DNA from 2 places in the Magnetospirillum sp. LM-5 genome. Region 2 is predicted to be linked to the other one. Evidence: predicted binding sites of a transcription regulator. Region 2 holds the regulator's gene; the other holds the start of a gene.
The links. The regulator LexA, encoded in region 2, represses DNA repair genes until DNA is damaged. The targets are predictions, from matches to a motif close to ATGTTCTANTTTGGTTC.
Positions count from the first base shown of each region.

Region 1: a site for LexA is predicted at 5,422-5,438, ahead of recA (recombinase RecA). Genes of this name have one in related genera too.

Region 1 is NZ_CACVCE010000007.1:48,897-59,992, reverse strand. Features, by position in the region: gene MTBLM5_RS04845 (tRNA1(Val) (adenine(37)-N6)-methyltransferase) at 1-577, shown strand, start outside; gene rpmG (50S ribosomal protein L33) at 651-818, shown strand; gene MTBLM5_RS04835 (response regulator) at 900-1,265, opposite strand; gene MTBLM5_RS04830 (FecR domain-containing protein) at 1,455-2,060, shown strand; gene MTBLM5_RS04825 (hypothetical protein) at 2,064-2,630, opposite strand; gene purU (formyltetrahydrofolate deformylase) at 2,653-3,513, opposite strand; gene MTBLM5_RS04815 (hypothetical protein) at 3,765-4,112, shown strand; gene recA (recombinase RecA) at 4,241-5,317, opposite strand; gene MTBLM5_RS04805 (PAS domain-containing sensor histidine kinase) at 5,511-7,916, opposite strand; gene flhB (flagellar biosynthesis protein FlhB) at 7,906-8,967, opposite strand; gene fliR (flagellar biosynthetic protein FliR) at 8,971-9,735, opposite strand; gene fliQ (flagellar biosynthesis protein FliQ) at 9,751-10,020, opposite strand; gene MTBLM5_RS04785 (flagellar hook-basal body complex protein FliE) at 10,037-10,354, opposite strand; gene flgC (flagellar basal body rod protein FlgC) at 10,373-10,786, opposite strand; gene flgB (flagellar basal body rod protein FlgB) at 10,804-11,096, opposite strand, start outside.
Region 2 is NZ_CACVCE010000001.1:257,318-277,349, forward strand. Features, by position in the region: gene MTBLM5_RS01320 (response regulator) at 1-785, shown strand, start outside; gene MTBLM5_RS01325 (ATP-binding protein) at 805-2,412, shown strand; gene MTBLM5_RS01330 (hemerythrin family protein) at 2,487-2,903, shown strand; gene MTBLM5_RS01335 (HlyD family type I secretion periplasmic adaptor subunit) at 2,916-4,499, opposite strand; gene MTBLM5_RS01340 (peptidase domain-containing ABC transporter) at 4,496-6,295, opposite strand; gene MTBLM5_RS01345 (TolC family protein) at 6,350-7,819, opposite strand; gene MTBLM5_RS01350 (GntR family transcriptional regulator) at 8,202-8,753, shown strand; gene MTBLM5_RS01355 (response regulator transcription factor) at 8,777-9,457, opposite strand; gene MTBLM5_RS01360 (response regulator) at 9,468-10,169, opposite strand; gene MTBLM5_RS01365 (hypothetical protein) at 10,345-10,569, opposite strand; gene lexA (transcriptional repressor LexA) at 10,572-11,282, opposite strand; gene glp (gephyrin-like molybdotransferase Glp) at 11,387-12,589, opposite strand; gene moaC (cyclic pyranopterin monophosphate synthase MoaC) at 12,586-13,068, opposite strand; gene trpC (indole-3-glycerol phosphate synthase TrpC) at 13,065-13,865, opposite strand; gene trpD (anthranilate phosphoribosyltransferase) at 13,868-14,920, opposite strand; gene MTBLM5_RS01395 (aminodeoxychorismate/anthranilate synthase component II) at 14,920-15,510, opposite strand.

The DNA of each region.
Region 1 (11,096 bases), on a different contig from region 2:
GTCCCGTCTTCCCGGCATGACGGTCACCGGCCTGGAATTGCAGCCCCAACTGGCCGGCCTTGCCCGCGCCAACGGGGACGCCAACGGTTTCGGAACCCGCTTTCAGGTGGTCGAGGGATGCCTGGCCAAGCCGCCGGCCTTGATCAAGGGCCAGGGCTTCGATGCCATCATCACCAATCCGCCATGGTACGAGGCCGGCACGGTGTCCGAGCCGCCGGTGGCCAGCAAGCGCATCGGCCATGTCGAGCGCGAGCTGGACCTGGAAGGCTGGCTGCGGGCCGCGGTCAAATTGCTGCGGCCGCGCGGCCATCTGGCGCTGGTGCACCGCGCCGACCGGCTGGGCGACATCCTGGCGGCGGCGAAGGTGCTGAAGCTGGGCGAGGTCCGGGTGATCCCGCTGTGGCCCAAGGAAGGACGGCCGGCGACCCGGGTGGTGGTCACCGCCCGCAAGGACGTCAAGACACCCCTGGACCTGACGCCGGGACTGGTGTTGCACGCCGCCGACGGCTCCTATACCGCCGAGGCCGAAGCGGTGTTGCGCCACGGCGCCGCGTTGCCGATTGCAAGAAGCGCTTGACTCTGTCCGGCGGATCAGTATCTTCCGCCGCCTGTGTTTCGATCACGACACCAACGAATTCGGGATTTTCGTCATGGCCAAGCCTGCCACCATCCTCATCAAGCTCCTCAGCTCTGCCGGCACTGGCTACTTTTATGTGGCGAAGAAGAATCCGCGCAAGACCACCGAGAAGCTGAAGTTCCGCAAGTATGACCCCGTCGTGCGCAAGCATGTCGAGTTCAACGAAGCGAAGATCAAGTAAGCTTCAGGGCTCGCCTTGAAATGAGAACGCCCGCTGGGGGAACCCGGCGGGCGTTTTCGCTTGTCTGTGCTTCCTGTCCGGTCAGGCCAGGAACTTGGCGACGGTCTGCAGGAAGCTGGTGACCGAAATCGGCTTGGCGATATAGCCTTCGCAGCCACCTTCGCGGATCTTCTCCTCGTCGCCCTTCATGGCGAAGGCGGTCACGGCGATGACCGGAATGGCCTTGAGGTCGGGATCTTCCTTGAGCATGCGGGTGATTTCCAGGCCGGAAATCTCGGGCAGCTGGATATCCATCAGGATCAAGTCGGGCTTGTGCTTGCGCGCCAGACCCAGCGCCTCGCGACCGTCCTTGGTCTGCAAGGTCTCGTATCCATTGGCCTGCAATAGGTCGTTGAACAACTTCATGTTCAGGTCGTTGTCTTCAACGATCAGCACGGTCTTTGGCATGTTTCCTCTCGGCTATTCCCAGCGCGGACACGCGCTGTCCGGCCCCCCTGTACCCGTCGCGGCCATCATCACCGTTTCCCGGGGTGCTGTCAAACCCGACCAAAGCCCTGGGGCGCCGATTATCGTGAACCTTGACAGGGGGCGTCGGGCGACGACACCTAAAGGGAACCCCAGCCGAAGGAGGGTCTCGTGCCCCGCTTCCTCGCCCTGATCCTTGTGATCCTTCTTTTCCTGACGGATTTCGCCCAGGCGGCCCCGGTGGGAACAGTCACCCGCCTGCAAGGTGTGGCCGAGGCCGGCGCCCTGGCTTTGGCCGAGGGCGCCACCATCCCGGCCGGCGCGATCCTGCGCACCGGACCCGGCGCCCGGCTCGAGGTTCGCTTCGTCGATGGCACCATGCTGACCCTGGGCGAGAAGGCCGAGGTGATCGTCGACCAGTTCCTGTTCGACGGCGCCGCCGGAACCGGCACTGCGCGCTTCGCGGTCAACCAGGGTGCCTTTCTGGTCGCCACCGGCGCGGTGGCCAAACTGCCCGAGCGTCCGTTCAAGGTGGTGACCCCGATCGCCAGCATCGGCGTGCGCGGCACCAAATTCTGGGGCGGGCCGCTGGACAATCCGCTTGATGTGCTGGTGCTGGACGGAATGATCCGGGTGGAAAGCGCCGCCGGTGCCGTCGATCTGACACAGCCGGGGCAGGGGACGGCGGTCAAGGCGGCGGGGACTGCGCCGCAAGCGCCGTCCTTCTGGTCGGAACAGCAGGTCGGCCGCGCCTTCGGCAGTGTCAGCTTCCGCTGACGATCAGTTGCGGACCGGCGGCTTGATGCGCTGGGAATAAAGGGTGGCCGGGCCGCCCAGGCGCATCGCCTGGTCCAGCGTCGCGGTGGCGGCGATGCGGGTGGTCAAGGGCTCGGGCGGCGGCGGTGGCGGGGCCACGGCGATGGTCTTCGGCTTCAACTCGGCCGGACGAGCCGGCGGCGGCGGCACCGGGGCCGGCAGCGACACCTCGGTCTTGCGGGGCGGCGGCGGCGGCGGGGCCACGGTGGCTGCGACCGGCGTTGCGATTGCGGCCACCCGAACCGGCTGCTGGGCGGCGATCGGTTGTTCTGGGGTCGGCGCCGCCGGGGCGGGCTGTGCGACCACGGGGGCAGGTTCGGCCTGGGCGCGCGGTTTGGACTCGGGGCGGGTCGCCGTGCGCTCGCGCTCCTCGCGCATCACGTCTTCCATGGTGCGGGCCGGGCCCAGCCCGTCCTTCACGAAGTTGCCGATGACCTTCAGGAATTCCGGAACATCGTCGGATGCCCGCGCCGGAATGGCGGCCGACAGGCAGACGAGGATGACGGCGGATTTGAGCGCGGTGTGGTTCATGGCGCGACTTTACCAGAGCTGGTCACTTGAACACCACCGTCTTCGATCCGTTCAGCAGCACCCGATGTTCGACGTGCCAGCGCACCGCGCGGGCCAGCACCAGGTTCTCGATGTCGCGGCCGATGGCGACCAGGTCTTCCGGGGTGTGGGTGTGATCGACCCGCTCGACCGATTGTTCGATGATCGGGCCTTCGTCCAGATCGGCGGTGACGTAATGGGCGGTGGCGCCGATGATCTTGACGCCCCTGGAATGGGCCTGGTGGTAAGGCTTGGCGCCCTTGAAGCTGGGCAGGAATGAATGGTGGATGTTGATGGCCCGGCCCGACAGCTTGGCCGAAAGGTCGGTCGAGAGGATTTGCATGTAGCGGGCCAACACCACCAGATCGGCGCCGGCACGATCGACCACCTCGGACAGGCGGGCCTCTTGCGCCGCCTTGTCGTGCTTGTCGACCGCCAGGTAATGATAGGGGATCCCGTGCCATTCGACGATCGAGCGCATGTCCTGGTGGTTCGAGATCACCGCCGGAATCTCGATGCCCAACTGGCCGGTATGATAGCGGTGCAGCAGGTCGACCAGGCAATGGCCGAACTTCGAGACCAGGATCACCACCCGGGGCTTGCGCGACAGATCGTTTAGGTTCCAGATCATCTGGAAGCGGGCGGCGATCAGCGAGAACAGCTTGTCGAATTCGGGCCGGGTCGGAGTCAGCGCGCCCGACGAAAAGACGATGCGCATGAAGAAGCGCCGCGACAGCGGATCGCCGAATTGCGCCGCCTCGGTGATGAAGCAATCATGCTGGGTCAGGAAGCCGGAAACCGCGGCCACGATGCCGACGGTGTCGGGGCAGGTGATGGTCAGCACGAAAGTTGGCTTGTCGGACATGGGTCCCAGAACTCCTGATTTCGACAGCTTGATAACCGAGGCAGGGGGCTACGCCAAGCATGCTGATCGTCGCTTGCCTTTTTTTTGCGCTTGGCCCAAGGTCGGCTGGTGGCCCGATGCCGACGAAAGGTTTTTCGGCGGCTGAATCGGCCCACAAGATCAATGGATTGTGTACTGACACGGTCAAAGGGTCAGTGTACCTTTTGACCGTGTCAGTACACTAGCGCATTCACCCCCCAAGGAACGCCTGCATGATCACCGTCTATTACAAGTCCGGTTCGGCCCAATGGAAATACGAACTGGCGGACGAGGAATACGAGTACGTCATCTCCAACGTGATGGAGGACGACCCGGATCCGCAGGAAATGTTCGACGATTCGCTGGAAATCCTGCGCGACGTCTCGGCCATGTCCGAGGACGAAATGGACGAGGATGACCAGATCGATCAGACCATCGCCGTGGCCTTCCTGTGGCATTGGTTCAACAAGCTGGCCAAGCCGGAAGACCGCATCGAAGGCGACGTGGTGCTGATCGAGGACGAGGACGGTTCGGGCGTCACCATCCTGCCGGCCAGCGACGTCATCGAGGAAGAGGGCTGAGCCCGTCTTTTCCCGACACAACGAAAAACGGCGGAAAGGGGCAACCCTTTCCGCCGTTGTCGTTGGTGGCGGAGCAGCGCGCCTCATACATGACGCGCGCTGCCTTGTCTTGATATCGGCCCCTCGCCCTATTCCTCGACGGTGTTGCCGTCCAGGTCACCGGGGGCGCCCGACAGGGCGTCGGCGACCAGGCCGGCATTGGCGCGGATGGTGTTCTCGATCTCGGCGGCCATGGCCGGATTGTCACGCATGAACTGCTTGGCGTTCTCGCGGCCCTGGCCGATGCGGGTCGAGTTGTAGCTGAACCAGGCGCCCGATTTCTCGACCACCCCGGCCTTGACGCCCAGATCGATCAATTCGCCGCTTTTCGACACGCCCTCGCCATACATGATGTCGAAATCGACCACCTTGAACGGCGGGGCCAGCTTGTTCTTCACCACCTTGACGCGGGTCTGGTTGCCCACCACCTCGTCACGGTCCTTGATGGCGCCGACGCGGCGGATTTCCAGGCGGACCGAGGCGTAGAACTTCAAGGCGTTGCCGCCGGTGGTGGTTTCGGGGTTGCCGAACATCACGCCGATCTTCATGCGGATCTGGTTGATGAAGATGACGATGGTTTTCGACTTGGACACCGAACCGGTCAGCTTGCGCAGCGCCTGGCTCATCAGGCGGGCATGCAGGCCGACATGGGAATCGCCCATCTCGCCTTCCAGTTCGGCGCGCGGCACCAGGGCCGCCACCGAATCGACCACCAGCACATCGACCGCCCCCGAGCGGACCAGGGTGTCGGCGATTTCCAGCGCCTGCTCGCCGGCATCGGGCTGGCTGAGCAGCAATTCGTCGATATTGACGCCCAGCTTGCGGGCGTAGATCGGGTCCAGCGCGTGCTCGGCGTCGATGAAGGCGCAGGCGCCGCCCTTCTTCTGCGCCTCGGCGATGACATGCAGCGCCAGCGTGGTCTTGCCCGAGCTTTCCGGGCCGTAAATCTCGATGATGCGCCCGCGCGGCAGGCCGCCGATGCCCAGCCCGATATCCAGGCCCAGCGACCCCGACGAGACCACTTCGGTCTCGACGATGTCGCGGCTGCCCATCTTCATGATGGAGCCCTTGCCGAACGCCCGCTCGATCTGGCTGACGGCGGCTTCCAATGCCTTTTGCTTGTCCATGGTGTCCTTGTCCACGAGGCGCAATACGGTCTGCGACATGGCAGTTTCCCCTTCATCTATCCCGAGACGGGCGGGTGATGCAACGCGGTTCCTTCAGGACAGAGTACACGATGTGTTCCGGAACGCAACATGAATGTTCGCGTTTGTTCCCGTCAGGTTCGCTCGGAGTTCTGGAATTTTCCATGCCCGAGCGCTTTGGTCGGGGGGGCGGCCCGCCTAAAAAAGCGCGCCCTCAGCCTTCCATCACCTGTTTGACCGCGCCGGCCAGCTGTTTCAGCGAGAACGGCTTGGGCAGGAAGGTGACCCCCGAATCGGGGTCGATGCCGTTCCTGGCGACATCTTCGGAATAGCCCGAGATCAGGATGATGCGGATCATCGGGCGTTCCATCGCCACCAACTTGGCCAGGGTGACGCCGTCCATGCCGGGCATCACCACGTCCGAGATCAGCACGTCGATGGCATCCTCGGCCCTGAGCACGTCCAGCGCCTGCTCGCCCGAGCGGGCCTCCAGCACCTTGTAGCCCTTGTTCTTGAGGGCGCGTCCGGCGAACATCCGCACCGCGTCCTCGTCCTCGACCAGCAAGATGGTGCCCGATCCGGTCAGGTCGGTGGTCGAGGTGTCGGAATCGGCGGCGGCGGGGCTGGCCGGCTTTCTGGTTTCATGGGCCGGTTCGGCCTCGATGCGCGGCAGGTAGATCGCGAAGGCGGCCCCTTGGCCGATCTCGCTTTCCACCACCACGAAGCCGTCGGTCTGGCGCAGGATGCCATAGACCGTCGACAGGCCCAGCCCGGTGCCGGCGCCCACTTCCTTGGTCGAGAAGAACGGCTCGAAGATGCGGCTTAGATGTTCCTTGGGGATGCCGGTGCCGGTATCGACGACTTCGATCTGGACGTAATCGCCGGCCGGCATGGTTTCCGGCCCGCGCTGGATGGGGGCGTCGAAGGTGGCGATGCCGGTGCGGATGGTCAGCGTGCCGCCGCCGGGCATGGCGTCGCGGGCATTGACCGCCAGATTGATGATGACCTGGTCGAACTGGCCGGGATCGACGCGGACCAGGCCCAACTGGCGGCCATGCACCATTTTCAGCTCGATGGTCTCGCCCAGCAGGCGGCGCAGCAGGTTGTGCAGGTCGGCCAGGGCGTCGGTGACGTTCAACAGGCGCGGCTGCAGGGCTTGGCGGCGCGAGAAGGCCAGCAACTGGCGCACCAGCGAGGCGGCCCGGTTGGCGTTCTGCTTGATCTGCATGATGTCGGCGAAGCTGGGGTCGCCGGCACCGTGGCGCTGCAGCAGCAGGTCGCAGAAGCCGATCATGGCGGTCAGCAGATTGTTGAAATCGTGGGCGACGCCGCCGGCCAACTGGCCCATGGCCTGCATCTTCTGGCTTTGGGCGAACTGGACTTCCAGGTTTCTTTGGTCGGTGGCGTCGATGAAATGGACGATCAGGCCCGAGATGGCGCCATCCTCGTGAGTCGGGCTGACGAAAAGCTGGGCGATCAGTTCGCGCTTGCCCTTCAGGCGGACTTCCAGATGGGTGCCGGTGACCGAACCCTGCAGCACCTTGGCCAATTGCTCGGCGGCGCTGGTCCGGTGGTCCTCGGCGATGATGGCGGTGAGCGCCCGGCCGCTGATGCCGTCATGGTCGATGCCCAGCATCGATTGAAGGGCCAGGTTGCAGGTGCCGATCGAGCCGTCCAGCTCGACCAGGGCGATGCCGACGGGGGCGTCGTCGAACAGCCAGCGGAAGCGGCGTTCGGCGGCGCGCAGCGCGCGCTCCCATTGATGTTCGGGCACCATGTCGCGCACCACCACCGAGCGGGTGCGGATCTCGCCGCCATCGTCGAACACCGTGTGGGCGACCATGGCCTGGAACACCTCGCCGCCGCGCCCCATCAGACGCAGCTCGACCCGTTCCTCTTCCGGGTCGGGCACGCTGCCCAGCACATCTTCCAGGCTGTGACCGATCAGTTCCGACGGCGTGCCGCCCAGCCACTCGGCCAGGCGGTGGTTGGCCGAGCGGATGATGCCGTCGGAATCGGCCGAATAACAGCCGACCGGCAGGAAATCGACGAAATCGGCCAGCCACTCATTCTCGCGCCGAAGGGTTTCTTCGATGGCGCGCCGGGCGGTGACGTCCTCGACGAACCAGACGACGGCATCGCGGCCAGCCGGGCGGACCTCGGCCGACAGCCATTCGCGCGAGCCGTCGGGTGCGGTCAGGGCGATCTCGGTCTTGCGGGCGGCGCCGACGGCCGCCGCGGCTTCCAGCCGTTCCAGTTCGGTCAGGGCGCGGTCGTCGCTGGCGGCGCGGTCCAGCAATGGCGCCAGTGGGCGCTGGGCCGGACCCAGCAGTCGCCGCGCCGCTTTGTTGCGGTGAATTTCCTGGCCGTCGCGGTGGACCAGCACGCAGGCACGGGTTTCCGATTCCAGGGCGCCGGCCAGATGATCGACATGACCGGCAGCGGCCCGGGCCTGATCCCAGCGCCGGGCCAGCACCCAGGCCGAGGCACAGGCCACCACGGCCGCCGAGGTGGCGGCCACGGTCAGCAGGCCGCCCTCGGCGGCGACCAGGCCGGCCGCGCCCAGCGTCGAAGCCGCCAGGACCCACGGCAGCCCGCCGGTGGTGCGATCAGTGCGCAATGTTGCCCTTCAGACGCATGACGTAGCCGATGACTTCGGCGACCGCCTTATAATGCTCGGGTGGGACTTCCTGGTCCAGTTCGACCGTGGCGTAAAGGGCGCGGGCGAGCGGCGGGTTCTCGACGATGGGGACGTCGTGCTCGGTGCCCAGATCGCGGATGCGCTTGGCCACCAGGTCGGCGCCCTTGGCCACCAGCACCGGCGCGTTCATCGCCTCGGGATCGTATTTCAGCGCCACGGCGTAGTGGGTCGGGTTGGTGACGATGACGTCGGACATCGGCACCGCCGCCATCATGCGCTTCCTGGCGCGCTGCATGCGCAAGGACCGCAGGCGAGCCTTGATCTGCGGGTCGCCTTCCTGGTTCTTGTGCTCGTCCTTCACCTCCTGCTTGGACATCTTCATCTTCATCATCCAGCGCCAGTACTGGAACAGATAGTCGGCCAGGGCCAGCACGACCATCATCAGGACGGTGACGAAGATCATCCAATAGACCTTGTCATGGATGTATTCCATGAGCGCCATCAGGTCGAGGTCGGCCAGGTTCTCGAATTCCCCGACGCTTTTCCAGATCATCCAGCCCAGCACGATGCCCAGCACGATCAGCTTGAACAACTGTTTGACGAATTCGACCAGCTGGTTGGGCGAGAACAGTCGTTTGACGCCTTCCGCCGGGCTGAGCTTGCTGAACTTGGGGATCATGTTCTTGGGGACCCACATGAGTCCCTTGGTCTGGGCGACCTGGATGGCGATCCCCAACACCACCACCACCGCCATCGGCACCAGCAGGACCTTGCCCATGGCCAGGCCCAGCGTGATCATCAGGGGGGGGATGGCATTGCTGTCGAGCGCGATCTCTTGCGGGCGGTCCAGGAACGGGGTCAAGGAAGCCTTGAGGTCCGATGCCATGCCCGGCGCCAGATAGCCGATGATGATCAGCGCCGCGACCAGCGAGGCCACGCCTTTGGCCTCGGATGTTTGGGCGATGTTGCCCTCTTCGCGGGCTTCCGAGAGGCGTTTGCCTGTTGGTTCTTCTGTCTTGTCTTCGGACATCGCTCAAGCCCCGCCGACGAAGGGCAGAAGGCCAGCCTCGAACCAGCGCAGGAACAGGAAGATCATCAGTGGAATGGCCACCATCAGCATCCACAGCCCGCCCAGCAATTGCAGCGGCAAGGCGACGAAGAACACCTGGATCTGCGGCGACAGGCGGCTCATCAGGCCCATCGCCACATAAAAGAACAGGCCGAAGGCCAGGACCGGCGCCGACAGCTTGACCGCAAAGCCGAAACTGTCGGCCATCATGTGCGCCAGGGTCTCGGTGAAGTCGCCCAGCGGCATCGCCATGCCCGGTTGGAAGGTGGCGTAGGATTCGAACATCGCCTGGATCATCAGATGATGCAGGTCGGTGGCGAAGATCGCCACCAGCGCCATGTTGGTCAACAGCGCGGTCAGGGTCGCACTTTGCTGCTCGGCGACGAAATCGAAGGAAAAGGCGTTGGTCAGGCCGACCTGGGTGCCGATGAAGGTGCCGGCCACATGCAGCGAGCTCATCAGGACCTGGGTCACGGTTCCGATATAGATGCCGATCAAGGCTTCCGAGCCGACCATCATCAGCAACGCCCCCAGGTCACGCGGCCTGGGCGGATACATGCCGCCGGCCAAGGGCAGCAGCAGCAGGGTCATGGCCAGGGCCAGCAGGATCTTGACCCGCGCGGGGATCATCTTTCCCGAAAAACCCGGCAGCATCATCATCGCCGCGCCGAGGCGCGAGAAGATCATGAAGAAACGGTAGATGTCGAACGTCAGGATGTCGTTGAGCACCCGGCCCCTCTTCGTTCAATTGCCGCCGGCAATGACGCGGTCGAGGATGGTCTTCCAGAATTCGTTCATGGTGTTCAGCATGAAGGGGAAGAACAAGATCAGCGACCCGAACACCAGCAGGACCTTCGGCACGAAGGTCAGGGTCATTTCCTGGATCTGGGTGATGGTCTGGATGATCGAGATGGCCAGGCCGACCACCAGCCCGGTCAGCAGGGGCGGCGCGGCCACGATCACCAGGGTCATGATGGTTTCGCGGGCGACGTCGATCAGGTCGGCTTCGGTCATGGATGGCGACCGGCGATCAGATCGGCATGCGCATGATTTCGTTATAGGCGTTGATCACCTTGTCACGCACCGTGACCACGGTGTCCAAGGTCATCTGGGCGTTGGCGACGGCGGCCACCACCTCGCGGATGTCGGCCTTGCCGGCGATGGCCGCCGCCGAGGCCTGTTCGCCCTCTTTCAGGGAGCCGACCGCGACCTTGGCGGCATCCTTCAGTACGCTGGAAAAATCGCTGCCCGGCATCGGCGCCGGGGCATCGCGGGCTTCCATCCCACTCTCGCCCAAGGGCTTCGAGAAGGCGGCATAGGCATTCAAGGCGTCGGAGATGCGGGTCATGATCTGTCTTCCCTATGGCTACTGGCGCAGCATATCGACGGTGCGCGACAGCAACTGGCGCGACGAGTTGATGACGGCCATGTTGGCTTCGTACGAGCGCTGGGCTTCCCGCATGTCCATCATCTCGATCAGCGGATTGACGTTGGGGGCCAGCACATAGCCGTCGCGGTCGGCGGCCGGGTGCTTGGGATCGAAGCGGCGCAGGAACTCGGCCGAGTCGGGCCGGACCTTGGCGACCTTGACCCCGGTGACGCCGTTGGCCCGGTCCAGTTCGCTCTTGAACGACACCACCTTGCGGCGATAGGGGCTGGCGTCGGGGGTCTGGGCCAGGGAATCGGCGTTGGCCAGGTTCTCCGAGATCACCCGCAGCCGCTCGGCCTGGGCCTTCATGCCCGTCGTAGCGATGCGCGTGGCTTTTTGCAGTTCGTCCATGGTTCGCGGGCTCCGGCTTACTGACCCTTGGACAGGGCGGTACGCAGCAACTTGAATTGCTTCTCGAACAGGCCGGCCGCCACTTCGTAGGAAGATTTGGCCTGGCCCATCTTGGCCATCTGCTCTTCCAGGACCACGGCGTTGCCGTCGGCCGAGGATTCGAACGTCTTCTTGGTCGAGATCACCTTGGTCGGGTCCTGCATCGGCGGCGAGATGTGGCGCGGGTCGGTGGCCTTGATGCCCACCGACGGCACGCTTTGACCCAGGACGTCCTTGAAATTCCATTCCTTCAGGTCGCGCGGCACGTATT
Region 2 (20,032 bases):
CCAAGGCCAATGCCGAGCTGGAAGAGGCCAATCGCAAATTGCGCGAGACCCAGGTCCATCTGATCCAGTCGGAAAAGATGGCGTCGCTGGGCCAGTTGGTCGCCGGCATCGCCCACGAGATCAACAATCCGCTGTCGTTCGCCTTGTCCAACGTCTTCTCGATCGAGAACTGGCTGACCACGGTGCTGGGCGAGGCGGCCGATTCGTTGCCCGAAGCGGCACGCGGCCGGCTGGAAAAGGCCCGCTCGCGCATCGTCGATACCGGCCAGGGTCTGGAGCGGGTGCGCGAACTGGTGGTCAAGCTTCGCACCTTCTCGCGTCTGGACGAGGGCGAGTTCAAGACCATCGACGTCCGCGAGGCGCTGGAATCGGTGCTGCTGTTCCTGCGCCACAAGATGAGCAACCGCATCGAACTGGTCCGCGATTACGGCCCCGAGGCCGACCTGGCCTGCTTCGCCGGTCAGTTGAACCAAGTGGTGATGAACATCATCGCCAACGCCGTCGATGCCATCCCCGACCAGGGAATCATCACCGTCGGCACCGCCATCGAGGACGACATGTTCGTCATCGAGGTCAAGGACAATGGCTGCGGCATTCCGGCGGAAAACCTGGAACGGATTTACGATCCCTTCTTCACCACCAAGCCGGTCGGGCAAGGCACCGGGCTGGGGCTGGCGATTTCCTACAAGATCGTTCAGGCCCACAAGGGGCGGATCGAGGTGGAAAGCGAGGTCGGCAGCGGGACCAAGGTTCGGGTGTTGATTCCGCGCAACCTGACAGCCTGACGAAATAGGAGAGGGATCGATGGTCGAGCACGGACACAAGGAATGCGTTCTCGTCGTCGATGACGAACCGCAGATCCTGACGGCGATCACCGACCTGCTGGAAGACGAGTTCACCGTTTTCACCGCCGAGACCGGCGCGCGGGCACTGGAAATCCTGGCCGCCCAAGAGATGGCCGTGGTGCTGTCGGACCAGCGCATGCCCGGCATGACCGGCGCCGAACTGTTAAGCCATGTGCGCGAGGCCTCGGACGCCACCCGCGTCCTGGTGACCGGCTATTCCGATCTGGACGCCTTGGTCAAGGCGGTCAATCTGGGCCAGATTCACGCCTATCTGTCCAAGCCCTGGAACCCGCTGGAGCTGAAAGTGGTGGTGCGTACCGCCGCCGACCGCTGGCGCCTGGGCCGCAAGCTGGAACACGAACGCAATCTGCTGCGCTCGCTGATGAACAGCATCCCCGACGCCATCTTCTTCAAGGATGCCGATCTGCGCTTCACCCAGCTCAACCCGATCCAGGCGGCGCTGATCGGGGTGGCCGGCGAAGCCCAGGCGGTCGGCCGGACCCTGTCGGAGCTGGTCCCGGGGGCCGCCGCCGCCGCCCTGGAAGCGGCCGAACGCCAGCTGCTGGCCGAGGGCGGTACCAGCATCGACGACATCGTCGGCGTCACCGATGGTTCCGGCAACCAGGCCTGGTACTCCCATACCAAGGTGCCGCTGCACGAAAACGGCACCATCGTCGGTCTGGTCGGCATCGCCCGCGATGTCACCAAGCGCAAGCAGGCCGAGGATTATCTGCGCCACGCCCACGACCAGCTGCAAAAGGCGGTGGACGAGCGCACCATCGACCTGCAAGACGAGGTCAAGCGCCGCACCGAGGCCGAGCGCGAAGCCCGCGCCGCCCGCGACGTCGCCGAAGCGGCCAGCCGCGCCAAGACCATCTTCCTGGCCAACATGAGCCACGAATTGCGCACGCCCTTGAACGCCATCATCGGCTTCGCCGAATTGGCCGAAACCATGATGAACCCGTCCGAGTTGGAAAAGTATGGCGGCTTCATGTCCAATGTCACCGAATCGGCGCATCATCTGCTGCGGGTGATCAACGACATCCTGGACGTTTCTCGGGTCGAGGTCGGCAAGGTGACCTTGCGCGAGGTCGAAGTGGATATCGGCGAGGTGATCGGCTCGGCCATCCGGCTGATCGGCCATGTCGCCTCGGCCAAGCGCCAGTCGGTGACCAGCTCGGTTCCCGACGGCTTCCCCATGGTGTTGGCCGACGAGCGGCTGCTGAAGCAGATCCTGCTGAACCTGGCGTCCAATGCCGCCAAGTTCACGCCCGTCGGCGGCCATTTTTCGGTGGAAGCGACGCTGATCGACAATCAGGTGACGGTGCTGGTCAAGGATGATGGCGTCGGCATCGCCGCCGACGATATCTTGACCGTGCTGCAGCCGTTCGGCCAGGTCGAGAACAAGATGGCCCCCAAGCAGGAAGGTACCGGCCTGGGCCTGCCGCTGTCGAAGGGCTTCATGGAGCTGCATGGCGGCACGTTGTCGGTCGAATCGGTGGTCGATAAGGGGACCACCGTCACCCTGACCTTTCCGGCACACCGCACCATACCAAGGATGGGGTAAGTACGCACAGGCACCGTCGCCATATCCCTTTGACGCATGTGCGATAGGCACAAACTTCGCGTTCTGGAGGGGACATGTTGATCGTCTGGAGCCAAGGGTTCGATATCGGCCATGCCGATATCGACGACGACCACCGCGTCGTGGTCGACATCATCAACAACCTGAACGATTCCCATGGCGACGCCGCCCTGGTCAGCTGGGCGCTGTCGGGCCTGGACCGCTATGTAAGGCGGCATTTCGCCCGCGAGGAGGCCTTGATGCGGGCCGGCCAATACCCGGACCTCGAGGCCCATATCGCCCTGCACGGTGAATTCCGCCGGCAGATCATCGAGCTCAGGGATCGCTGGGAGCACAAGCGCGTCCCGGTGATCGAGGCGGAAACCCTGCTGATCCTGGCCCATTGGTGGATGACCCACATCCGCCACGAGGACCCCAAATATGTGCCGTGGGTGATCGCGCCGGTGTCGGTCAGGCAGCAGGACGCGGCCTAGGCCAAGGATGGTCTAACGCTCGCGGAAGGCTTCGTGGCGCAGCTTCAGGACCGGCTTGATCAAATATTCCATCACCGTGCGGGTGCCGGTGTGGATATCGACGGTGGCCTGCATGCCGGCGGTGATCGAGCGCTTCGAGCCCTCGTCGCCGAGATAGGCCTTTTCGGTCTGAACCACCACCCGGTAGAAGGCCTGATTGTCCTGGCCGACGGTGGTGTCGGGGGCGACCATGATGACCTTGCCTTCCAGCCCGCCATAGGTGGTGTAGTCATAGGCGGTCAGCTTGACCATCGCCGGCTGGCCGACCTGAACATAGCCGCGATCCATCGGATTCAGCCGGACATCGATCTGCAGGCGTTCGTGCAGCGGCACGATTTCCATGATCGGGTCGCCGGCCCGGACCACGCCGCCGATGGTGTTGGCCCGCAAATTCTTGACGATGCCGTCGATCGGACTGGTCAGCAGGGTGCGCCGCTGCTGATCCGACGCCTGGCTCAGCAATTCGCGGGTGCGCGCCAGGTTCAGCTCGGCCTCGCCCAGTTCGCCCTGGGCCTGGCGGATGAACTTGGCCTGCTCCTCCTCGATGCGACCCTTGGCCTCGGCCAGGGCGGCCTGGGCGCGGGGGATCGAGGCGCGCAAGGTTTCAAGCACGCCCTCTTGCTCCTCGACCTGGCCCTGCAGGGCGACGTGGTCCATGCGTGAGGTCAGTCCCGATTTGATCAATTCGGTCGACATCGCCAGGCGCTCGCGCACCAGCCGCAGGTTGGACAGCACGGCGCGCTGGCGGGCGTCGAGTTCCTGGACCTCGCCATGCTTGCCGCGCACCTGGTCCTGCATCACCGACAAGGTGGCCTTCAAGGCCTGGCGCCGGCTGTCGAAAATGCGCTTTTCCGATTCCACCAAGGTCGGCTGCCGGGCGGCTTCGGCCGCGGGGAAGTCGATGATGTCCTTGCCGGCCAGTTCGGCCTGCAGGCGCGCGCGCTGCAGCACCAGGCCGTCCAGGCGCACCTGCAGTTCCTCGCGGTTCATCGACGACGCCGACAATTCCAGCTGCATCAAGGGCGTGCCCTCTTTGACCTCGGCGCCGTCGGACACCAAGATCTCGCGCACGACGCCGCCTTCCAGGTGCTGGATCACCTTGACCTTGCCCTCGGGGACCACGTCGCCCTGGGCGACCGATACCTCGTCCAGGCGGGCGAACATCGCCCACACCACCGACAAGGCCGTCGCTCCCATGACGAAGCGCGACAAGGTGGTCCAGGTCGGCAGCGGGTAGGATTGCCCCAGGGTCCACAGGCGGCCGCCTTGCGGGTTGGCCGGCTCGTGCTTGCGCGGGATGGCCGATTGCGGCCCGATCCAGCGCAGGAAGGCGCCGATCCGCGCCAAGGCAAGGGCCAGCGGCGGCGGCGGCGCGGCGGGGTCCGAGGCGACCAGCAGGCCGCGCAATCGCGCCATCACCAGATTGGCCCATGCGGCCGGCCCGGTCGGACGGGGCGCGGGGGCGGGGTCGGGCAGCCCAAGCTGGCCCAGGGCCAAGCCGGCCATGTCGGGCGGCGGCTGGGGGGCTGCGGGCGGAAGGGGCGGCGCCTCGGTCATGGCGTCACCGAGCCCTGCAATTGCGGCGGCATGGCCGGCATCGGAGCCGACGGGGCCGCCGGAGCCCCGGGGGTCCCGGGCGCCTGGGTGCGCGGGCGTGCCCCCAAGATCTCGGGCAGGACCTTGGCGGCCGGTCCGGCGGCGGCCAGATGGCCGCGATCGATCACCACCACGTCGCGGCAGGCCGGCAGCAGCACCGGCGAGTGGGTGACGATGATGATGGTGCGTTCCTTGGCCAGCTCCATCAGTGTCGCGCGCAGGGCTTCCTCGGCCTGGCGGTCCAGGCTGGCCGACGGCTCGTCCAGCACCAGCACCGGCGGGTTTCCGACCAGGGCACGGGCGATGGCGATACGCTGGCGCTGGCCGGCCGACAGGCGCGAGCCGGCCTCGCCGATCTGGGTGGCGTATCCTTCGGGAAGGTCAGCGATGGCCTGGTGCACGCCGGCCGCCTTGGCGGCGTCCAGGATGGCGTCGTCGTCGGCGCCGGGTGCGCCATAGGCGATGTTGTCGCGGACCGTGGTGGCGAACAGCAGGGTTTCTTGCGGGACATAGCCCATCCAGCCGGCCAGCTCGGCGCGGGTGAACTGGGCGATGTCGGATTCGTCGAGCAGGATGCGGCCCCTGGACGGGCTGTAAAGGCCCAGCAGCAGCTTCAAAAGGGTGGTCTTGCCGCAGCCGTTGCGGCCCAGGATCGCGGTGATGCCGCCCGGCAGGATCTGCAGGCGCTCGATCTCCAGCGTCGGCTCCTTGGCCTTTTCGTCATAGGCGAAGGTCACCTGCTCGACGGTCAGCAGACCCTTGGGGCGCTCGCGGCGGATGGCGCTGGTGGTGCGTTCCTCGGTCTCCGAGAATACCGCGCTCAGGCGATCGACCGACTGGCGGAACGACCCGAAGGTGCGCCAGGCCCCGACCAATTGATTGATCGGGCCGTAAAGGCGCGACGACAGCATGTTGCAGGCCACCAGGGCGCCCATGCTGAGCTCCTGGTTGATGATGAACACCGCGCCGACCGAGGTCAGCGCCGCGCTGGCCAGCGTGGTCAGGCCGGTGCCCAGATTGACATAGCCGTCGCCGATGGCGCCGCGCTCGATGGAATGCTCGATGGCCCCGGCCTGGCGTTCCTCCCACAATGGCCGCAGCGCCCGGTCCAGCGACACCGCCTTGACGGTGCCGCGCCCGGCGATGATCTCGGCCACCAGGGCGTCGCGCGACTGGGTGACGTTCTTCTCGCGCTGGGACGATTCGGCCAGGCTTTTGCCCGAGCGCCAGGCCAGCACCACGAAGGCTACGAACATCGCCAGGAACACCATGGCCAGCGGCTTACCGATCATGAAGATGACGACCAGGAAGATCAGCACATAGGGCAGGTCGGCCATCAGCACGGCGGTTCCGCCCGACAGCGTGTTGCGGATGGTATCGACGTCGCGGAACAATTGCTGCCAATAGGAACCCGGCCGGGATTCCAGCGTCCTGAGCGGCAGGCGGATCAGCTTGTCGAACAGGCGCGTGCCGATCTCGACATCGATCCGCAAGGCGACGGTCTGCATCACGCGGCCGCGCGACTGGCGCAGGATGTAGTCGAAGGCCAGCACCAGGAAGACGCCGATGACCATGCCCTTCAAGGTCTCGAGCGCCGAGTGGCCGATGACGCGGTCATAGACCTGCATCACGAAGATCGGGACCGCCAGGGCCAGGATATTGATGAAGGCCGAGGTGGCCAGCATCTCGCGGACCACCGGGCGCAAGGGCTCGATGATGTCGATCAGCCAGGCATTTTTCGATGGTGCGTCGCTCATGCCCAGACTCTTGCCCGAGGTTGCGCGTCACGCAAACGAAATGTGCGGCCCGGCCTACCTTTGGCCCTTTCGGGCGGCGGCCTGGTCGGATTGACGCAGCAGATCGGACATGCGCGACCGGACGCCCTCGGCCTCGTCCTTGCGGGCCGACACCGGCATGGCCGCCAGCGAATTGGCGCCGGATTGCTGACGGTTCAGGTCGCGCGCGGTCGGGACAGCCATGCGGCCCGGATATTGCGGCGGAAGCGTGGCGGCCTGCTCGATCACCGGCAATTCCAGGCGGCCGATGCCGGCCAGCAACTCATAAGAATGCTTGATGATGTTGTAATAGGCCTGGGTGCGCTCGATCTGGGCCAGGATGATGGCGTTTTCCTCGTCCAGCACTTCCTGGACGGTGGCCTTGCCGGCGTCGCGCTGCTTCTTCTTCGCCTCCCAGACTTCCTCGGCCAGGATGGCGGCGTTGTCCTGCAGGTCCAGGCTTTCCTTGGCGTTGTTCAGCTTGTGCCAGGCGCTGCGCACTTCGTTGGCGACAGTGCGCATGGCATCCAGGTGATCGTCCTTGGCGGCGGTGGCGTTGAAGGTGGCCTGGGCGACCTGGGAATCGGTCTTGAAGCCCGAGAACAGTTCCCAGGTGGCGGTCAGCAGCAGCGACCAGTCGCGGCGCACGCCCAGGGTGGCGTTCTTGTCGTTTTCGTAATTGGCCTTGCCGATCAGGTCCAGCGTCGGGAAGTAGCCGGCTTCCATCACCCGCTTCTGCTCGCTCAAGGATTCGATCTTGAACGCGGCGGAATCGACCATCGGGCTTTCGTCTTCGGCGGCACGCAAGGCCGATTCCAGTTCGCTCGGCAGGACCGTCGCCGGAATCGGCGGGTCGCTCATCTTCGACACTTCCGGAGCGTGGCCGAAATTTTGGGCGAAGATCGAGGCGTAGACCTGGAAGTCGCGTTCATAGGCCAGACGGCGGACCTTGGCCACCTGCAGGCGCTGCTTGGCGGCCAGGACGTCGGCGGCGATGCCCGAGCCCTTTTGCACGCGCTCGTCTTCCAGGTTCTGCTGCTCGGCGATCTTGCGTTCGCTCTCGCGCGCCAACTGGATCATCTTGTGATAGCGCAAGACCTCGACATAGGCGCTCATGCCCTCGGAAAACACCGTCTTGCGGGCGACGCGCAGATCGGCTTCGGCCATGGCCTTGGCGGCCTTGGCCTGATCGACCTGGGCGTCGGTCGAGAAGCCGTCGAAGATCTTCTGGGTGACGGTGATGCCGGCGGTTTCGCGGCCCTTGTAGTAACGGTGGCCTTCGGTGGTGCGCCGGGTCGGGCTGTCGACATATTCCGGGCCGGAATCGCCAGTGAGCTTGACCGTCGGCAGATAGCCGGAGCGGGCGACGCCGATTCCCTCGGTGCTGGAGCCTACGGAATTGCGCTTGGATTGCAGTTTCGGGTGGTTTTCGTCGGCGGTACGCAGTTCATCAAGCAGAGTCTGCGCGTCAGACGCTGGCGCCGAGGCGAGCAATACGGCGACCATCGCACCGGATGCCAGAAGCAGAGAGCGGAAAGACTGTACGGACAAGAAGACTTCCCCCTGAAACCAACTCGAAGCCAAAGGCGCGAACATCATGCCGCCGCCTTCACCCGCGCGACATTCTTATACACCCATTGAAATGCCGGGAAAACCACCGAAGCCAGGCATTCCAAGTATGGCCAGTATGACCCACCATCAGAAGATATAACCCGATCACTTTGATTTATAAAGCAATAAACGACAGCCGAAGCGCGGCCGCGTCTGGCGAACGGTGAAAAATGCTACTCAAAGAGGTGCAAACCTGCTAAGAATGCAGCCTTAAGGTACAATTGTGTATGGCGATTTTTTGATGTCTGGTATTGGCAGCGGGCAGGCAAAACCTAAAATGACCCTGGCGGAGCAGGTCGCCCTGCAACTCGCCATCGAGATCGTCACTGGAAGCCTGCTTCCCGGCTCTCGCCTTGACGAAAAGGTTCAGTCGGCGCGCCTTCGCGTCTCGCGCACGCCCCTGCGCGAGGCCTTGTGCCAGCTGACCTCGATGGGGTTGGCGCATAGCCGATCCCATTGCGGGGTATTCGTGGTCGATGGTGCCGGTCTGGCCCTGCTGCAGGCGGTCGAGGAACTGATCGGCGCCCGCCTGAGCGTTCATCTGGCCCAGGCCACCCCGGACGAACGACGCCAAACCGCCAATGCGATCCTGGCCGGCAGCGATTGGGGCGCGCGGCTGATGCGCGGCAGCCATAACCCGATTCTGAGCCGAATCGGCCTGACGCTATGGCACATCTTCGACGCCATCGCCCGCGTCGATCAGGCCGGCGCGGTGCGTGCCAGTTTGGCCAAGGCGGTCGAGGATGGTGATGGCGAGCGGGGGCGCATCGCGCTTCGCGCCTATCTGTCCGCCGTGTCTGGATGCGTCGAGGGTGCGCGCGCTGCCTGAACGGGCAATGCACAGGCTTCCGATCAGACCGGGCGGCCGGAGCTCGCCTTGTTTCCGGAAATTCCCGCCATCAGCGCGATTCGGGCGGCCTCGGTCCGGTTGGCCACGCCCAACTTCCGGAACATGTTGCGCAAGTGGGCCTTGACCGTCACTTCCTGCAGGTCGAGCGCCCGGGCGATGACCTTGTTCGGCGCGCCGTCGACGATCTGGTTCAAGATGTCACGTTCGCGCGGCGTCAATAACGCGATCGGCGAACCCGGCGGCAAGGTGGGTTCGGCCTGCTCGGCCGAACTGCGCACCATGTCGCGGTGTTCGAACAAGAACGGCGGCACGTACTTCTCGCCCGAAAGAACCAGCCGCAGAACGCCGATAATGGTTTCGCCGCGCATGGTCTTGGGAATATAGCCGGCGGCGCCGGCCTCGATGGCGGCGAAGGCATCGTCGGGCTTGGTCGATCCCGACAAGATCAGCACCGGCACCGACGGGAAGGCCGCCTTGAAACGATCCAGGCCAGCCAGGCGATCCATCCCCGGCATGTAAAGGTCTAGGATCGCCAGCGCCAGATCGGAGCCGCCAGCGCACCGCGTCAAGGCCTCCTCCAGCGAGGCCGCCTCGATCACCGTGACGTCGGGCCCCACCCGTTCCAGGAACGGGACCAGGCCATCACGAACCATCGCATGGTCGTCGGCTAACAGGATGTGCATGGCTCCCCCCTCACGCGTGATCCTGAAAAGGCGTCGAATTCTGCCCCGCCAGTTCGTCAAGCCGCCGCTTCAGTTCGGCCGGATTGAACGGCTTCGACAAAATACCCGTTACATTGGCGCCCAAATCGCCAGGTGCTCCGGGGTCCAGGTGTCCGGTCACGATGATGACCGGCGTGCCCGGCTGAATTTCTGCCAACTGCGAAATCAATTGGTGGCCGTCCAGTCCGGGCATGCGGATGTCGGTGACCACCGCGGTATAAAGCGACGAACGGCAAAAACCCAGCGCCGCCAGACCGTCATAGGCGATATCGACGGTATAGCCCGCCCGTTCCAGATATTCCGCCAGCATCATCGAGGACAAGGCCTCGTCGTCGGCAAGCAGGATTCTCGGGCGAGATTCGCCATCGGAATCGGCACCGGCCTCGACCTCGGCATGAATGCTGGCCGGTGTTTCGGCCAGCGGTCGGGCCTCGGCGATCAGCGCGGCCAGTTCCTCGACCTGAGTCAAGATGGCATCGGCGCGGCGCACCACGCGCTGGATGTCCAACCGGCCATCGGTCGCGTCAAGCCGCAATGTCTCGGCCGCCAATCGGATGACATGCAAGCATTGGTTAGCATCGTGAATAAAGCGGGGCTGCATCGACTCTGCCGCGGCGGCCTGAATTGGCGCCCGATTCTTGCCGTGACCCTTTTTTGCCGCCGTACCCGGCATTTTGCCAGCCCCCAAACTCAGGCCTGCAAGTATGCCCAAGGGGGGAACGTTTGACACCATGATTTTGTGTTTAGGGCAAAGCGGGTCAAATCCGACGCTGGAAGCGGGGGAGAGACGCGCAGGTCACCGCCGTTCCCGTCTGGGTCATGGGCCGGGGATCAGTTGGTGCGGCCTGTCAGCTGACCACCACCTGGTTGCTGGACCAGCGGCGCGACAGCGAGTTGGACAGGCTGCGCCATTCCTCGAAGCGGCGCCGGGCGTCGGCCTCGGCGGCCTTGCGGTTGACGCGGCCCAGATAGGTGACGTTCATCTCGCCCGGGCCGTCGGCCACCGGGCGGCCATCCAGGTCGAAGCGGAAACGAAGGGTGGCGGTCATCGGCATGGCGGTCAATCCGGGCATGATCAATAAGACCGCATCAGGCCGACCAGGCGGCCCTGGACCCGCACGCGATCGGGCGGGAAGATGCGGGTTTCGTACTTCTTGTTGGCCGGTTCCAGCGCGATCGAGGCGCCCTTGCGGCGCAGTCGCTTCAAGGTCACTTCCTCGCCATCGACCAGGGCGACGACGATGGTGCCGGCCTCGGCGCTGTCGCAGCGGCGGATCAGCACGGTGTCGCCGTCGAAGATGCCGGCGTCGATCATCGAATCGCCCTCGACCGACAAGGCGTAATGTTCGCCCCCGCCCAACAAGGCGGCCGGCACCTCGACGGTCGAGGAATGGTCGCGCAGGGCCTCGATCGGCGTGCCGGCGGCGATCTTGCCGTAAAGCGGCAGCGACACCGCGTCGGCGGCCGACGCGACCATGGCGGCGCCGGCCAGCGCGGTCTGGCTGAAATCACCCTTGATGACGTTGGGCGAGAAGCGCGGCGACGGCGCCGGCAGCGGCTGATCGCCCTGGTTCTCGGGCAGCTTCACCACTTCCAGCGCGCGGGCGCGGTGGGCCAGGCGGCGGATGAAGCCGCGTTCCTCGAGCCCGGTGATCAGACGGTGGATGCCCGATTTCGACTTGAGGTCCAGCGCTTCCTTCATTTCGTCGAAGGACGGCGAGATGCCCGAGGCCCGCAGGCGCTCGTCGATAAACATCAGCAATTCGTACTGTTTGCGGGTCAGCATCGCCGATCACTCCCACCTGGACCGCACAGAAAGCGGAACAAAGCCAAAACTGTTGGCTTTGTTCTATGCCTGTTCCCGGTGGGCGTCAAGCAAAGAATTCAGGCTTATGTCCCGTCCGGCAGCGGCATGACCAGGACCGGGTCGCCGTCCTTGCCTTCGGGGGCGTGGGGCGGGCGGATCAGCAGGCAGCCGGCGGCGGCCAGGCCCGAGACAACCGCCGAATCCTGGCGGGGGAAGGGGGTGGCGACCAGGCTGCCGTCGGGTCGGCGTTCCAGGCTGGCGCGCTGATAATCCTGGCGGCCGTCATTGGCCTTGACCGGGCCGCCCAGGCGAGCGGCGACCGGCGGCACCACCGGGGTCAGACCCTGCAGGGCGCGCAGCATCGGCAACAGGAAGACATAGGCGCACACCATGGCCGAGACCGGATTGCCCGGTAGGCCCAGCACCGGCACATGCTTCAATTTTCCGTACATCAGCGGCTTGCCGGGGCGGATGGCGATTTTCCAGAAATCCAGCTCCAGCCCCTGTTCGGCCAGCACGTCCTGAACCAGATCGTAATCGCCGACCGAGGCACCACCCGAGGTGACCAGAAGGTCGCAGCCGGCGGCGGCCTTGATCATCGCCGACAGCGAGTTGCGGCTGTCCTTGGCGATGCCCAACTGCACCGGTTCGCCGCCGGCCTGGGCGATCATGGCGGCCAGGGCCGGCCCGTTGGACGACACGATTTGGGCGGGGCCGACCGGATCGCCGGGCATCACGATTTCGTCGCCGGTGGACAAGATGGCGATGCGCGGCCGGCGGCGCACCGTCAGCCATGGCAGGTTCATCGCCGCCGCCAGGCCGATCTGGCGCGGCCCCAGCAGGGTTCCGGCCTTCAGCAGGCATTCGCCCACCGAGAAATCGGCCCCTTGCGGGCGGACATGGCGGCCGGCGGCCTGGGTGGTGGTGATGATGACGATATCGGCCTCGCGGCTGGTGTCTTCCTGCATCACCACCGAGCAGGCGCCCTTGGCCATCGGCGCACCGGTGAAGATGCGCACCGCCTGGCCGGGGCCGACAATGCCGGTGAACGGATGGCCGGCGCCGGATTCGCCGATCACCGTCAGCCGGCTGCCCGGCTGGGCGATGTCTTCGGCCCGCACCGCATAGCCGTCCATGGCCGAGACGTCCGAGGGCGGATGGGCCAGGCGGGCGCACGCATCCTCGGCCAGCACGCGGCCCAGGGCGGCGGGCAGGGCCACGACTTCCGTCGCGGTCGGCGCCAGGCCGGCCAGCACCCGTTCCAGGGCGACATCGACGGTGATCATGGGCTGGCCTCCCAGGTGCCGGACTTGCCGCCGGACTTGTGGATCAATCGGATGTTGGTGATGCGAAGCCCTTTGTCGACCGCCTTGACCATGTCGTAGACGGTCAAGGCCGCCACCGACACGGCGGTCAGCGCTTCCATCTCGACGCCGGTGCGGCCCTTCAGCTTGCACAAGGCCTCGATCAGCACGGCGTTGTTTTCAGGGTCCAGCGCCAGTTCGACCTTGACCGAGGTCAGGGCCAGCGGGTGGCACAGCGGAATCAGATCGGGCGCGCGCTTGGCCCCCATGATGCCAGCCAATTGGGCCACCGCCAGCACGTCGCCCTTCTTCAGGCCGCGGGACTGGATCAAGGCCATGGTGGCCGGCGCCATCAGCACGGTGCCCTGGGCGATGGCGACGCGTTCGGTCTCGTCCTTGGCCGAGACATCGACCATCACCGCGTTGCCGGCCCCGTCGAAATGGGTGAGCTCGGAACTCACGTTTTGGCGCCGGCCAACAGGACGCGGGTGGCCATCTCGACGTCGGGGCGCTTCATCAGCGCCTCGCCGATCAGGAAGCGCTTGGCGCCGGCGGCAACCATGCGCTTGATGTCGACGGGGCTGTCGATGCCGCTTTCGCAGACGATCTGACGGTCGGCCGGCACCAGCGGGGCCAGGCGCTCGGTGGTGGCCAGGTCGGTCTTCATGATGCGCAGGTCGCGGTTGTTGATGCCGATCAGCGGCGATTTCAGCTTCAAGGCGCGGTCCAGCTCGGCCTCGTCATGGACCTCGATCAGCACGTCCATGCCATAGCCCAGGGCGATGTCTTCAAGGGACGCCAGGTCGGCATCGGGCAGGGCGCCGACGATCAGCAAGATGCAGTCGGCCCCCAGGGCGCGGGCCTCGACCACCTGATAGGGATCGACCATGAAATCCTTGCGGATCACCGGCAGATCGCAGTTCGACCGCGCCTCGCCCAGATCGGCGTCCGAGCCCTGGAAGAATTTCTGGTCGGTCAGCACCGACAGGCAGGTGGCGCCGCCGCGCTGATAGGCGCGGGCCAATTGCGACGGCTTGAAATCCTTGCGGATCACCCCGGCCGACGGCGACGCCTTTTTGATTTCGGCGATCAATCCGATGCCGCCGGCTTCGACCTTGGCGGTCAGCGCCTTGGCGAAACCGCGCGGCGGGGCCTGGTCCTGGGCGCGCTTCAACAGTTCCTGGATCGGCCGGCGGCTTTTCTGCTCGGTGACCTGCTTGCGCTTCTCGTCGCAGATGCGGTCAAGGACGGTGGACATGATCAAACCTCGCGGTTGGTGATGGCGACCATGCGATCCAGCACGGCGCGGGCTTTGCCGGAATCGATGGATTGCGCGGCGGCGGCGACCCCTTCCTTCAGGTCGGCGGCGCGGCCGGCGACGATCAGGGTGGCGGCGGCATTCAGCAGCACGATGTCGCGATAGGCGCCCTTGGCGCCGTCCAACAGCGCCTTCAAGGCGGCGGCGTTGACCGTGGCGTCGCCGCCCTTGAGATCGGCGGCATGGGCGCGGGGCAGGCCTGCATCCTCGGGCCGGATCTCGAAGGTCGAGACCTTGCCGTCCTTCCATTCGGCCACCAGCGACGGCGCCGTGGTGGTCAGTTCGTCCAGGCCGTCGCGGCCGTGCACCACCCAGGCGCGTTCGACGCCCAGGCGGCCCAGCACCTCGGCGATGGGCTCGACCCATTGGCTGGCGAACACGCCCATCACCTGGAAGGCCGCCCCGGCCGGGTTGGCCAGCGGCCCCAGCAGGTTGAAGATGGTCCGGGTGCCCAGCTCGACCCGCGGGCCGGCGACGTGGCGCATGGCGTTGTGGTGGCGCGGCGCCATCAAGAAGCCCAGATGGTTGTCCCACAGGCTTTCCTTGACCAGCGCCATGTCGGCATCGACCTTGATGCCCAGCGCGGCCAGCACGTCGGCCGATCCCGATTTCGACGACAGCGCCCGGTTGCCGTGCTTGGCCACCGGCACGCCGCAGCCGGCGATGACGAAGGCCGCCGCCGTCGAGATGTTGAAGGTGCCCGAGCCGTCGCCGCCGGTGCCGCAGGTGTCGACCGCGCCGGGCGGGGCCTCGACGCGCAGCGCCTTGGCCCGCATGATGCGCGCAGCACCGGTGATTTCCTCGACGGTCTCGCCGCGCACCCTAAGGCCCATCAACAGGCCGCCGATCTGGGCCGGCGTGGCGTCGCCGGACATGATGACCTCGAACACTTCCTCGGCCTGGGCCTCGGACATGGTGTGGCCGACGGCGATACGGCCCAGCACTTCCTTCATCAGGGCCAGGGACGCCGGGACCGGAGCAGGGGCGGTGGACATCAGGCGGCGTTCCCTTGGGCTTTGCGGCAAAGCGCGATGAAGTTTCGCAGCATGGCGTGGCCATGCTCGGTCTCGATGCTTTCGGGGTGGAACTGCACCCCCCAGGCGGCGATGTCGTTGTGCGCCAGCCCCATGATCAGCCCATCCTCGGTCCAGGCCGAGACGTGCAGGCAATTGGGCAGCGAGGCGCGCTCGACCACCAGCGAATGGTAGCGGGTCGCCCGGAACGGCGAGGGCAATCCCTCGAAGATGCCGGTGCCGTCATGGTGGATGGTATCGACCTTGCCGTGCATCGGCTCGGGGGCGCGCACGACGCGGCCGCCGAAGGCCTGGCCCATGGATTGCTCGCCCAGGCAGACGCCGAACATCGGCACCTTCCCGGCGGCGGCCTTGATCAGGTCCAGGCAGATGCCGGCGCGGTCGGGATCGCACGGCCCGGGCGAGATGACGATGCCTTCCGGCCCCATCGCCAGCGCCTGCTCGACGGTCAGCGCGTCGTTGCGCCGCACCTCGACCTCGACACCCAGTTCGCCCAGATAGTGCCAAAGGTTGTAGGTGAAGCTGTCGTAATTATCGATCAGAAGGAACAAGTCTGCACCTAACCGTTTGAATCGGCGACATTCGCCTGCTCGCCCCACCCAGGATGGTCCAGGGGCGCCGGGCGAAGCGGGACGACCGGGATATTAGGCTGGTGCGATTTTCATCGCAACCGGCGGATTCGGTGCAAGCATTCGCATGCGGGGCGGCCGGCTTCGGCCGCCCCGACTATTTCTATGCCCCCAGCTTTTCCAGGTGGTTGAACGCCACCGTGTGGTGATCCTCGAACTCGATCCGGCCCGAGGCGTCGCCGTTGAACACCAGATCGCCATTGGCGTCGATGGAAGCCGGCCCCGAGCCGGGATCGAGATGAACGACGAAATCCTGGTCGCTGGCCGAGGTGCCGGTGACGATGGTCGGATCGTTCTGATCGACCTGCAGCAGCCAGTCGCCGGCACCGCCGTCGCCATGGCGGACCGTCAGCATGTCCAGGCCGGCCGATCCGTTGAAGGTGGCGCCGCCATCCTCGGGGCTGATGAACAAGGAATCGCCGTTGATCACCCCGCCGGTCGAGTTCCAGCGGATGTCGCCCAGGGCGTCGCCTTGCAGGGCGATGGGGTCGGTGGCGCCGTTGGCCCCGATCGAGGCGGTGGTCTGGACGCTGTCCTGGGCACCGCTTTCATCGAACACGGTGACGCTGAAGGTCCGCGCCCCGGGATCGATGGTGCCGGTGTCGTTGGTCAACACCACCTTGGCGGCGATGGCGCCGTAATCGGCATAGGTGCCGGCGCCCGAGAACACCAGCGCATGGTTGGCGCCGTCATAGGCGACGGTGATGCCGGTCCCTTCGACCACCAGCGAGCCCTGGGCGTTGAAGCCCAGATCCAGGCCCGACACCCCCAGGCTGTCGCCCATCTCCCAGCCGCCGGAAATCTTGACAGTCATGCCGCTGAGCGCAGTGCCATCGACGTCGGTGACCTGAATGGTGTCCGGCCCGGGCAGCACATGGATCGGGTTGGTCGTGGCGGTGCCGCTGATCCCTTGGGCGACGGTGAACAGCGACACATCGGGGGCGTCGTTGACGGCGTCGAAGTGGACCGTCAACTGGCTGCTGGCCGATTGCTCGGTGGCGGCCTCGGTGGCGGTGGCGGTGATGGTCAGCACCGCGTCGCCCGACCAGTTGGTGGGCGGGATCATCTTCAGGCCGGCGATGTCGGCGGCGTCGATGATCCACTTGCCGCCTGAGGATTCGACGATCTGGGTGCCATCCACGGCCAGGAACTTGGTGCCGGCCGGTGCTCCGGTGATGGTCACCGCCAGGGTTTCCGAACCGTCGGTGTCGGTCAGGGCGGCGGCGAAGGACAGCGCGGTGGCGGTGTCTTCCAGCCCCGAGGCCTGGTTGCCGGCGGTTGCCGGCGTCAGATCGGTGATGGTCACGGTGGGCAGGTCGGCCACCCCGGTCAGCATCACCGCGAAGGACTTGGTCACGCTGGTCGCGGTCGAGGCATCGTCGGTCGAGGTGGCATAGGCCGTCATGGTCCACGACCCCGAGGCGTTCAGCGGCCCCTTGAAATGCAGGTGGGCGAGGTCGGCGGATTCGATCTTCCATATTCCGGCCGAAACCTGGGTGCCGACCGCATGGCCGGCGCCGTCGGTGAAGGTGGCGCCCACCGGCACGTTGCCGATGGTCACCGACAGGCCTTCCGACAGGTCGATCAATTGGGCGTTGAGGTTGAGCGCCAGCTCGACATCCTCGGAGCCCGAGGCGGCCTGCGGATCGATGGTCGGCTGGTCGGCGACACCGTTGACGGTGACGGTGAAAGAGCCCGAGGCCGAGGCGATCTCGTTCTTCACCCCGTTCTCCGAGGTATAGGCGGTGACCGTCAAATTCCAGTCGGACGAATCGTCCTGGCCGGGCAGGAAGCTGACCCCGGTCAGCTTGGCGACCCAGCCGTGGGTCGGGTCGTTGACCAGGCTGATATTGGCGCCCTTGACCGTCCAGGTGCCGTCATTGTTATTGAAGGCGCCCTGGATCAGCGCGCCGGCCGGCACATTGCCGATGACCACCGAGATGCCTTCCGAGCCATAGGTGTTGGCCCCCACCAGATCCTTGCCGTCCATCATGACGTCCAGGGCGATGGCGGTATCCTCGTTGCCGCTGACCGCGTTGGCATGGACGATGGGCGCGTCGGCGTCGGCCTGGACCGAGAAGCTGAGCGCGCCGGTGGCGGTGGCAGCCGTTGCCCCCTGGTCCGACACGGTGATCGAGAAGGCGAGCGACACCTGGCCCGAATATTGGGCCGGCGGCCGGAACGACAGGCCGGTCAGGCTGCTCGAGCCGTTGGCGGCGAAGTCGGCGACATTGACCTGATAGGTGTTGGCAGACACCGGAATCAGCGGGGTGCCGCTGGCATCGACCAACTGGCCGGCGCCGCCGGTCAGCCGGATGGTCAGCACGCCATCGACCAGGGATTCCGAGTAATCGGCATCCAGTTCGGCCAGCGAGATCGACAGCGGGATGTCGCCCATGTCCTCGATGATGGCGCCGCCGCCATTGGCCGACAGCGCGAACGAGGCACCGTCGGTGACCGGGCTGACCGCCACCGGCAGGGCGGCGGTTTCGGTGACGGCGTAAAGCCCGTCCTTGATGGCCACCGCCCGCAGGCCGATCGCCATGGTCCCTGAGAAATCGTCGGGCGGGGTGATCGACAGCGAGGCGGCCGATCCGGCCGGCACCACCCAGTCGCCGGTCAGGAAGTTGTAATAGCCGCCCGACACCGAAGCGCCGGCCGGAACGTCGGTGACCACCAGGCCGCTGATCGTCTCGGTGGCCGGATTGTCGGCGGTCACGGTCAGGCCGCCCAGAGTGAAGGCGGTATCCTCGGGGGTGGCCAGGGAGCCTGCGATGTCGGGGGCGCCGATGGTGGCCGGGGGCGTGGTCGGCCACGGGCCGTTGCCGGGATGGGTGCCGTCGGCGGCGACCGTCAGCGTCACCGCCACCGGGCCGAAGCGGTCGGTATCGACATGGCCCTCGGAATCGGTGTCCTTGACCACCGCATAGAAGTTCAAGGTCGCGGTGCCGGTATAGTTGGTGCTGAGTGTGGGCGGGAAGGTGCCGGCGCTGGCCGGCAGGATCCAGGTTCCCTCGCCGGCATTGATGCCGTAGGACAGCACCATGCCCTGCGGGACGCCGGTGACCATGAAATAGCTGGCCGCTTCCGACAGATCGTCGTCATTCAGGCCGAAGGTCAGGTTGGCGCCGGTATCGGCGGCCAGATCGACCACCTCGCCGGGATAGGCCGAGATGGTGCTGTCATCCACCGTGAAGGTCGGCTGATCGACATCGGGCGAGATCGCCACCTTGCCGTTGACCACCCGCGTCGCGGTCGAGCCGTCGATATCGGTCGCCGTCACCGTCAGCTTGATGGGGATGTCGTTGGACCAGTCGGCCGGCACGCCGTACAGCTTCATCGCCGACAGGCTGCCGGAATCGTTGGCCAGGCCGTTGGCGGTATTGTCGGTGAAATGGCTGGCCAGGTTCAACTGGCCGGCACCGGGGGTTTCCGACAGGCTGATGGTGATGTGGCCGTTGATCGCGGTATAGGTCTGGCCGCCGAAGGTCAGCGACACGCCGTTCGGATCGATGCCGCCCAGCAGGCTGGTGTCGAGGTCGATGACCAGGGCGCTGACATGCTCGACGCCGCCGGTGGTGTCGGCGACCGAGGCCGAGACGTTGATGGCGATGCCGTTGTCGGTGGCCCCCGAGCGCCACGAATCCTCGGCGACCGATGCGCCGATCGAGCCGTTCGGAATGTCGGCATCGGCATCGACCGCCACCCGCAGCGTCCGCTCCTGGCCCAGCGAATGGCCATCATCCTCGGTGGTGATCAGGTCCAGCTTGACGTCGAAGGTCCCGGCATAATTGGAAGGCGCGCGGAAACGCACGTCGCCCAGATGGCTGGGATCGACCGACCATTTGTCGGCGCCGATATATTTCAGGTAGGACTCGCCGCCATTGGCCATCTCGATCGAGATGTCGGCCGGCACGTTCTTGATGACGATGGACAGCGTTTCGGAATTGTCGATGTCCAGCGTGCCGTAATCGCCGAAGCCGGGATCGATCAGCGCCCCCGAGCCCGAGCCCGAGGCGGTGCCGTGGGCGTCGGTGATCTTGTCCTCGATGCCGACGGCCGAAAGGATCTGGCGCCCGTTGGCATCCAGCACCGGCTGGCCGGCGCCGTTGGTCAACAGGTGCTCGGCCGGGATTTCCGGCCCGTCCGAGATGCCCTTGACGATGACCCGCAGGGTCTGAATGTTCTCGGCGATGTCGAGGTTCGAGCCCTCGGTCGAGCGCGCCGTGACGGTGATATTGCCATCGACGTTGGAATCGTGCTTGGGCACGAAATAGACGTTGCCGATCTGGGCGGGGGTCAGCATCCAGGTGGTGCCGTTGGCGTCGGCATAGGGCTGGTTGTTGCCGTCGAACGACACCAAGGTCCCGGCCAGGCCGCCGGCCGAGGTCTGCAAGGTGCCGCCGTCGGGCAGGTTCGAGATGAAATAGCTCAGGCTTTCCGA